2 regions of the Xanthomonas hortorum pv. pelargonii genome follow, and region 1 is predicted to be linked to the other one. Evidence: predicted binding sites of a transcription regulator. Region 1 holds the regulator's gene; the other holds the start of a gene.
The links. The regulator HrcA, encoded in region 1, represses chaperone genes, less so after heat shock. The targets are predictions, from matches to a motif close to TTNGCACTCNNNNNNNNNGAGTGCNAA.
Positions count from the first base shown of each region.

Region 2: rpoH (RNA polymerase sigma factor RpoH) is a predicted target of HrcA. The motif match lies at 3,453-3,479, and genes of this name have one in related genera.

Region 1 covers NZ_CP098604.1:279,941-284,845, reverse strand. The annotation lists gene recN (DNA repair protein RecN) at 1-1,444, opposite strand, end outside; gene hrcA (heat-inducible transcriptional repressor HrcA) at 1,561-2,613, shown strand; gene grpE (nucleotide exchange factor GrpE) at 2,715-3,233, shown strand; gene dnaK (molecular chaperone DnaK) at 3,375-4,905, shown strand, end outside.
Region 2 covers NZ_CP098604.1:1,791,032-1,795,936, forward strand. The annotation lists gene NDY25_RS08020 (hypothetical protein) at 1-343, opposite strand, end outside; gene NDY25_RS08025 (NAD(P)/FAD-dependent oxidoreductase) at 462-1,754, shown strand; gene NDY25_RS08030 (trimeric intracellular cation channel family protein) at 1,807-2,421, shown strand; gene rpoH (RNA polymerase sigma factor RpoH) at 2,567-3,442, opposite strand; gene ung (uracil-DNA glycosylase) at 3,640-4,365, opposite strand; gene NDY25_RS08045 (response regulator) at 4,380-4,905, opposite strand, start outside.

The DNA.
Region 1 (4,905 bases):
CGCCCAGGGCGCGCAGCTTCTGCCCGACGATGTCGGCCACCGCGCCGCCGATGCCGGAATCCACTTCGTCGAAGACCATGGTCGGCACGCTGTCCAGCCCCAGTGCAGCCACTTCGATCGCCAGCGAAATCCGCGACAGCTCGCCGCCGGAGGCGACCTTGCGCAACGCGCGCGGCGGTTGTCCGGCGTTGGCGGCGACCAGGAATTCGACCCGCTCGGCGCCGTTCGGGTCAGGGCGCAGGGTGTCCTGCGGCTGCAATTGGATCAGGAACTGCCCGCCGCCCATGCCCAGCTCGCCGATCAGCGTGGTGGTGGCGGCCGACAAGGAGTCTGCCGCGGTGGTACGGCTGGCGCTGAGGGCGGCGGCGGCGTTGCGCCAGACGTCGGTTGCGGTGGCGATGTGCTTGTCCAGCTGCTGCAGGCGTTCGTCTGCGCCGCGTAGGCTTTCCACTTCCTGGCTCATGCGGTCGCGCTGCGCGGCCAGTTCGTCCGGGGTCACGCGGTGCTTGCGCGCCAGATCGTGCAGGCGGCCGAGCCGGCGTTCCATCGCTTCGAACTGGGCCGGGTCGGCGTCCAGGTCGTCGCGTACGCGGTCGAGCAGGGCCAGCGCTTCGTCGATCTGGATTGCTGCACTGTCCAGCAGTGCGTCCACCTCCGCAAGGCGCGGCTCGTGTTCGGCGACGCGGGCCAGGTCGTGGCGGCTGCCCTGCAGCAGGCCCAGCGCCGATGCGCCATCGTCGCCGTTGAGCTGCTGGACGACGCTTTCACAGGCGCCGATCAGCGCGGTGGCGTGCGCCTGACGACGATGATTGACGTCCAGCGCGGCAATTGCGGCCGGGTCCAGGTCTTCGCGTTCGAGTTCGCCCAACTGGTGTTCGAGAAAGCCGATGCGGTCGGAAACATCGCCCTGCGCCGAGAGCGCATCGCGCTCGTCCAGCAGCGCCTGCCACTGCCGGCTGGCCTGGCGCACCTGTTCGCGCTGCGCGCTGTTGCGCGCGTAGGCGTCGAGCAGGGTGAGCTGGCTGTGGCGGGCCATCAAGGCCTGGTGCTCGTGCTGGCCGTGGATTTCCACCAGCCGTGACGCCAGCTCGGACAGTTGCGAAGAGGTGACCGGGCGGCCGTTGATCCAGGCGCGCGAGCCGCCATCGGCGCGGATGATGCGGCGCAGTTGGCATTGCGCGTCGTCGTCCAACTCGTTGTCGGCCAGCCAGGTCAGGCCGGGATGTTCGCTGGGCAGCTGGAATTCGGCCGACAGCTCGGCGCGGTCGGCACCGTGGCGCACCACGCCGCTATCGGCGCGCAGGCCGGACAGAAAGCCCAGCGCATCCACCATCAGCGACTTGCCGGCGCCGGTTTCGCCAGAGACCACGGTCATGCCCGGCCCGAATTCCAGTTCGGTGGCGCGGACGACGGCGAAATCCTTGATGGAGAGGTGTCTGAGCATGGGATCGAGTGTGAACGCTTTGGGCAAGCTTAGGGTGGGAGGGGCGGCGAGGGAATGAGACCCTTGCCAATCACGGGGCCAGAGATTATCTATGCCCAGTCTCACCGGATGATCCCATGCGCGCGTCACAGTCCCCAACGCTCGACCCCCGCGCACGCCAGTTGCTACGGACGCTGATTGCCCGCTACATCCGCGACGGCGAGCCGGTGGGCTCCAAGACGCTGGCCCAGCATGCGGGGCTGGATGTCAGCCCGGCCACCATCCGCAATATTCTGGCCGACCTGGAAGATGTGGGGCTGCTCAGCTCTCCGCACACCTCGGCCGGGCGTATTCCTACCGCACACGGCTACCGCGTGTTCGTCGATAGCCTGGTGCAGATGCAGCCGCCGGGCGAGGAAGAAGTGCGCCGCCTGCGCGCCGAGCTTGCCAGCGGCAACGGGACTCAATCGTTGCTGGGCAGCGCCTCGCAGATGCTGTCGGCGATGAGCCACTTCGTCGGCGTGGTCAGCGCGCCGCGGCGCGAGCAGTTCGCCTTCCGGCATATCGATTTCGTGCCGCTGGATGCGCGGCGGGTGCTGGCGATTCTGGTGTTTGCCGACAACGAGGTGCAGAACCGGGTGATCGAGCCGCGCCGCGCCTACGAGCCGGCCGAGCTGGAGCGGGTGGCCAATTACCTCAATGCGCAGTTTGCCGGGCGCGCGCTATCGGATATCCGCGCCTCGCTGCTGCGCGAGCTGCGCGTGGCCAAGAACGAGATGGAGCAGCTGCTGGCGCACAGCGTGGACCTGGCCAGCGAGGCGCTGGTGCCGGCCGAGGCCGATGACATGGTGATGGCCGGGCAGACCCGGCTGATGGGCGTGCAGGACCTGTCCGACCTGGATCGCCTGCGCGAGCTGTTCGAGGCTTTCGCCAGCAAGCGCGAGATCCTGCAACTGCTCGAACGCACCATCCAGGCGCCTGGCGTGCGCATCTTCATCGGCGAGGAGACCGGCATGGTGTCGCTGGAAGACGTCTCGCTGGTCACCGCACCGTATGCCGCCAATGGCCAGGTGCTGGGCGTGCTGGGGGTGATCGGGCCCAAACGCATGGCCTACGACCGCCTGATTCCGCTGGTGCAGACCGCAGCCCAGGTGCTGGGCGCGGCCATGGAACCGCCCGCGACGCGATAACCGGAGTCGATCGGGGCGATCGTTTTGCTTGAAACTCGCGCGGGCGCCCACATACGGGGTGACGTTGGGGCGGGCGTTCCGCCGGCCCGGGAACTGTGCACATGAACCAAGACCACTCCGAATTCGACTCCGAAGACCTGTCCCAGAACCCACCCGAGACCGATCCGCTCAAGGCTGAGATCGAATCGCTGCGCAGCGAGATCGCGCTGGTCAAGGCCGACGCCCTGCGCGAGCGCGCCGATCTGGAAAACCAGCGCAAGCGCATCGCCCGCGATGTCGACAATGCGCGCAAGTTCGCCAACGAGAAGCTGCTGGGCGAGCTGCTGCCGGTGTTCGACAGCCTGGATGCGGGCCTGACCGCCGCCGGCAGCCAGCCCAGCCCGCTGCGCGACGGTCTGGACATGACCTACAAGCAACTGCTCAAGGTGGCCGCCGACAATGGCCTGACCCTGCTCGATCCGGTCGGCCAGCCGTTCAACCCGGACCAGCACCAGGCGATCAGCCAGGGCGAGGCCGAGGGCATCGCACCGGGCCACGTGGTGCAGGTGTTCCAGAAAGGCTATCTGCTCAACGATCGCCTGCTGCGCCCGGCCCTGGTGGTCGTGGCCAATCACGACTGAAGGCTGCTGCCGGCTGAACTGGCCGGCGCGGACGCGGAACGCAGATTCGTACAGGTGGCTTGAACACCTGCGCACCACCCCCACATCTCAGCCAGACCCGGCGTCGCCGGAAACAGCTACAGAATCATCAGGAGCGTATCCATGGGCAAGATCATTGGTATTGACCTCGGCACCACGAACTCGTGCGTGTCGATCATGGACGGCGGCAAGGCCCGCGTCATCGAAAATTCCGAGGGCGATCGCACCACGCCTTCGATCGTCGCCTACACCAAGGACGGCGAAGTGCTGGTCGGTGCCTCGGCCAAGCGCCAGGCGGTCACCAACCCGAAGAACACCTTCTACGCGGTGAAGCGCCTGATCGGCCGCAAGTTCACAGACGCCGAAGTGCAGAAGGACATCTCGCACGTGCCGTACGGCATCCTCGCCCACGACAATGGCGATGCCTGGGTGCAGACCAGCGATGCCAAGCGTATGGCGCCGCAGGAAATCTCTGCGCGCGTGCTGGAAAAGATGAAGAAGACCGCCGAGGACTTCCTGGGCGAGAAGGTCACCGAGGCCGTGATCACGGTGCCGGCCTACTTCAACGACAGCCAGCGTCAGGCCACCAAGGACGCCGGCCGCATCGCCGGTCTGGACGTCAAGCGCATCATCAACGAGCCGACCGCTGCAGCCCTGGCCTATGGCCTGGACAAAAACGGCGGCGACCGCAAGATCGCCGTGTACGACCTGGGCGGCGGCACCTTCGACGTGTCGATCATCGAAATCGCCGAAGTCGATGGCGAGAAGCAGTTCGAAGTGCTGGCCACCAATGGCGACACCTTCCTGGGCGGCGAAGACTTCGACAACCGCGTCATCGAGTATCTGGTCGACGAATTCAACAAGGATCAGGGCATCGATCTGCGTAAGGATCCGTTGGCGCTGCAGCGCCTGAAGGACGCCGCAGAGCGCGCCAAGATCGAGCTGTCGACCAGCCAGCAGACCGAAGTGAACCTGCCGTACGTCACCGCCGATGCCTCGGGCCCGAAGCACCTCAACATCAAGTTGACCCGTGCCAAGCTCGAAGCGCTGGTGGAAGACCTGGTCAAGAAGTCGATCGAGCCGTGCCGCACCGCGTTGAACGATGCCGGCCTGCGCGCCAGCGATGTCAACGAAGTGATCCTGGTCGGCGGTCAGACCCGCATGCCGAAGGTGCAGCAGGCGGTTGCCGATTTCTTCGGCAAGGAACCGCGCAAGGACGTCAACCCGGACGAAGCTGTGGCCGTCGGTGCCGCGATTCAGGGCGGCGTGCTGGCTGGCGACGTCAAGGACGTGCTGCTGCTGGACGTGACCCCGCTGTCGCTGGGTATCGAAACCATGGGCGGCGTGTTCACCAAGATCATCGAAAAGAACACAACCATCCCGACCAAGGCCTCGCAGACCTTCTCCACCGCCGAAGACAACCAGTCGGCCGTGACCGTGCACGTGTTGCAGGGTGAGCGCGAGCAGGCCCGCTTCAACAAGTCGCTGGCCAAGTTCGACCTGTCCGGCATCGAGCCGGCGCCGCGCGGCATGCCGCAGGTGGAGGTGTCCTTCGACATCGACGCCAACGGCATCCTGCACGTGTCGGCCAAGGACAAGAAGACCAACAAGGAACAGAAGGTCGAGATCAAAGCCGGTTCGGGTCTGTCGGACG
Region 2 (4,905 bases), 1.5 Mb from region 1:
CATCGCCGCCCGGCGCAAGACCGGTGCGATACAGATCCACCCGCATCGTGTGGATCTGGCCGATCCGCTCCTGCACCACCGCATCGTCCTGCAGCGCGGTGCGCGCCTGATCGGCGAACAGCGACCAGCCGGTGACGATCAACCAGCCAAGCGCCCCGAGCACCAGCATGACGAACAGCGTCGCGCAGCCGGCAAGGCCGATCAGGCCGATCGCGACCCCGCTGAGCCGTTTTCGGACGGGACGCACTGCAGGTGCGGACGGCGCTGCGGCAGACGAAGAGAAAGAGGATGGCGATAGCGGCGGAGGTGACACTTGCGGCAAGGGCGGTGGCAACGACGACATGCGGTGACCGGATCGACTGGATGCGACATGATGCCGCAGGCGGGCCGAATTCAGGCGTCATGTTCATTGCAGATACGGCATGCTGATGAGCCCGCGTCGCATTCCATCGGACCTGACGATGACTTCTTCTCCCTCCCAAGCTCCACTGCATCTGGTCGTGGTCGGTGGCGGTTTTGCCGGCTTATGGGCAACTCGCGCGCTCGACGATCCCGGCATCCGCATCACCCTGATCGACCGCCAGAATCATCACCTGTTCCAGCCGCTGCTGTATCAGGTTGCCACCGCCGGCCTGTCGGCACCGGATATCGCCGCGCCGCTGCGCCACATCCTGCGCGAGCAGCGCAATGTCGAAGTGCTGCTTGGCGATGTGGCCGAAATTGCTCCAACCCGTCGCGAAGTGGTGCTCGCCGATGGCAACACGCTCGGCTACGACATGCTGCTGCTGGCCACCGGCGCCACCCATGCCTACTTCGGCAACGATCACTGGGCCGAGCATGCGCCCGGCCTGAAAACGCTCTACGACGCGCTGGTGCTGCGGCGCAAATTGCTGCTGGCCTTCGAGCGCGCCGAAGCCGAATCCGACCCCGCCGCACGCGCCGCCTGGCTCAGCTTTGCAGTGGTCGGCGGCGGTCCGACCGGCGTGGAACTGGCTGGCACGCTGGCCGAAATCGCCCGCCACACGCTCAAGGACGAGTTCCGCCACATCGATCCGCAACAGGCGCGCGTGCGTCTGGTCGAAGCCGGCCCGCGCGTGCTGCCCTCATTCCCGGAAGATCTCACCGACAAGGCGCGCAAGCAGCTGGAACGCCTGGGCGTGGAAGTGCACACCGGTACGCCGGTGACGCATATCGACGCGCTGGGCTATCAACTCGGCGACACCTTCGTGCCCGCGCGTACCGTCGTCTGGGCGGCCGGCGTGGCCGCCTCGCCGCTGGCGCGTACGCTGGGCGTGCCGCTGGATCGCGCCGGTCGCGTACTGGTGCAGCCGGACCTGAGCGTGCCCGGCCATCCGGAAATCTTCGTCGGCGGCGATCTGGCCTCGGTACAGCAGGACGGCCGCCCGGTGCCGGGCGTGGCGCCGGCGGCAAAGCAGATGGGCAAGCACATCGCCAAGGCGATCCGCGCGCGCCATCGCGGCCAGGCCACGCCGGCCTTCCGCTATCAGGACTACGGCAATCTGGCCACCATCGGCCGCATGGCCGCCATCGTGCATGTGGGCAAGCTCAAGCTCTCCGGCATTGTCGCCTGGTGGTTCTGGCTGGCCGCGCACGTGTACTTCCTGATCGGCTTCCGCAACCGCTTCGTGGTGCTGGTGAACTGGGCAATGGCGTACTGGAGCTACCAGCGCGCCGCACGCATCATCTTCGGCGGCGCAACCGACGACCCGCTGCCCAACAGCAAAGACGGATGACAGTGCGACGGGCGGTGCGCGATGCTGTGCCGCCCGTTCCCACTGCGGCGCTGTGACCACTCTCCTGTTCCTGCTGGATCTGCTCGGCACCTTCGTGTTCGCTCTCAGCGGCGCGACCGTGGCGGTGCGCAACCGTCTGGATCTGTTCGGCGTGTTGGTGCTGTCGTGCGCGGCCGCGGTCTCCGGCGGCATCGTGCGCGATGTACTGATTGGCGCCACCCCGCCGGCTGCGTTGGTGCATCCGCAGTATCTGCTCATCGCCTGCCTGGCCGGGATGGCCGGTTTCCGCTGGCATGCCGCGGTGGAACGGCTGCGCAACCCGGTGCAGCTGTTCGACGCAGCCGGGCTGGCCTTGTTTGCGGTCTATGGCACCAGCAAGGCGCTGGACTATCAGCTCAGCCCGCTCAGCGCGACCTTGCTGGGCATGCTCAGCGGCATCGGCGGCGGCATCGCGCGCGATCTGCTGGTAGCGCGCACGCCGGTAGTCCTGCAAGCCGAGCTGTATGCCGTCGCCGCACTCGCAGGCGGCGGACTGGTCGCCATTGGGCATGTGCTCGACGTGCCGCAAGCCTGGTCGCTGGCCACGGGTGCGGGCGTGTGTTTCGGGCTGCGCTTCATGGCCATCCGCTATGGCTGGCATCTACCGGTAGCGCGTCTGCCGGAATAGCTGTCGTCGGCTAAAGCGACAATGCCGGGCGCATCATCCGGACGGTTCGTCAGCTTCTTGATGGACATGAAAACTGCACACCTGCAACGCAAACGGCCCGGAAAACCAGGCCGTTTTTGCAACCTGACGCGCGTGATCTAACCGATCAGGCGACGAACAGTGCCTTCATCTTCTTCAGCGCGTTCGCCTCGATCTGGCGAATCCGCTCGGCCGACACGCCGTACTCGTCGGCCAGCTCCTGCAAGGTCACCTTGGAATCGGAGTCCAGCCAACGGCGCTTGACGATGTCGCGCGAACGCGTATCCAGACCGGACAGCCCTTCGCGCAACAGCTGCAGTTGGTTGTCTTCGCTGTCGTGACGCTCGTAGGCCTGCGACGGGTCTTCCTCGTTGGCGACCAGGTAGCTCACCGGCGACGGCGGGCCATGATCGTCGTCCTCATCGGACGAGGCATCGAAGCCGATATCGCGACCGGACAGACGCGACTCCATCTCCATCACTTCGCGCTCGGAGACGTTCAGGTCCTTGGCGACCGCAGTCACTTCGGAGGCATTGAGCCAGCCCAGACGGGTCTTGGACTTGCGCAGGTTGAAGAACAGCTTGCGCTGCGCCTTGGTCGTGGCGACCTTGACGATGCGCCAGTTCTTCAGGATGAACTCGTGCATTTCGGCACGGATCCAGTGCACCGCGAAGCTGACCAGGCGCACACCCATTTCCGGGTCGAAGCGCTTGACCGCCTTCATCAGGCCGATGTTGCCTTCCTGGATCAGGTCGCCCAGCGGCAGGCCGTAGCCGTTGTAGCCGCGGGCGACATGCACCACGAAGCGCAGGTGGGAATGGACCAGTTCGCGCGCGGCGTCCAGATCCAGCTCGTCGCGGAAACGACGGGCAAGATTCTGTTCCTCATCGACCGACAGCACCGGGATCTGGTGCACGGCACCGATGTAGGCGTCCAGCGAACCGAGCGCACTGGGAATCGGGAGATTGTTTGCCACAAGGGCAGTCGAGGTAGTCTGGTTCATAGGCACCATCTTAGCAGTCGAACTATTGGACTGCCGGGTACAGTAAGAGTTCCCAGCGTTCCATTTATAGGACGTTCGGGCTTTTGACCATACCGGCGTTCCAGCGGCCAACTTCACGAATCGATGGGTAAGTTATCACCGCCACGCTGCGAAGACCGTGACAAAACCAATGCGAAATGCGGTGCCGCCCGACCCGTTCAGCCGCGGGCGGGCGTGGTGTTAAGCGCGTTACGCGGTGGGAGCGACCAGTCGATCGGGCCGAGCCCGCGCCGCTGCAGATGGTCGTTGGTCTTGGAGAAATGCTGGCAGCCCAGAAAGCCGCGGTGTGCCGACAATGGCGAGGGATGCGGGGCCTTGAACACGCGATGGCGCGCCTGGTCGATGACCTTGCCCTTGGACTGCGCATAACTGCCCCACAGTAGGAACACCAGGCCTTCGCGCTCGCGGTTGAGCGTTTCCACAACGTGATCGGTAAAGCCTTCCCAGCCCTTGTTCTGGTGCGCGCCGGCGCGGCCCTGCTCCACCGTCAGCACCGCATTGAGCAGCAGCACGCCCTGGCGCGCCCACGGCATCAGATAGCCGTGGTCCGGCCGCGCGATGCCCAGGTCGTCCTGAATCTCTTTGTAGATGTTGAGCAGCGACGGCGGCACCGGCACGCCGGGCAGCACCGAAAAGCACAGCCCATGCGCCTGGCCTTCGCCGTGATACGGATCCTGGCCCAGGATCACCACCTTGACCTGCTCGAACGGGGTAGCGTCGAAAGCGGCAAAGATCTGCGGGCCCGGAGGAAACACCCGCGCACCGGCCGCCTTGCGCTGACGCAGGAAGGCGGACAGCTCCCGCATCTCCGGGCGCAGCAACCAATCGCCCACGCGCGCCTTCCACGACGGTTCCAGCTGGATACGTGCCTCTACTTCGGCCACATCTAACATTTCAGTCATAGCGTGACAGCCTGATCCTCAAGCCGTGCCAGGCGCAGCTGGAACAACACCTTGGTCACCAGCAGACGCTCTTCAATGGGTTTTTGCACCAGATCGTTGGCGCCGGCGCGCAGCAGCTCGGACTGGTTGCGCGGGTTGGTGTCGCCGGTCATCACCAGCACCGGCAGGCGGCGCTTGCCGTAGGCGAAATCGATGCGGATGCGCTCGACCACGTCGCGGCCGTTGAGCTCGCCTTTCAGGGTCACATCGGTCAGTACCACGTCGATGCGGCGCTCGGTGCGGCCCAGCGATTCGGCGGTGAGCAGCGCGAAGGCGTCTTCGGCGGTGAGCACATGGATGACCTTCAGACTCTGGCGCTCGAGCATGCGCTTGGTCGCCTCGGCCACCACGCGGCTGTCTTCGATGTACAGCACGGTCGCGCCGACGATCGGCTCGGGCTGCACGTAGCCGCGGATGAAGGTCGCCAGGGCTTCATGGCCCAGCGCCTTGTCGAAATAATCGGTGACGTATTCGGTGAAGCGG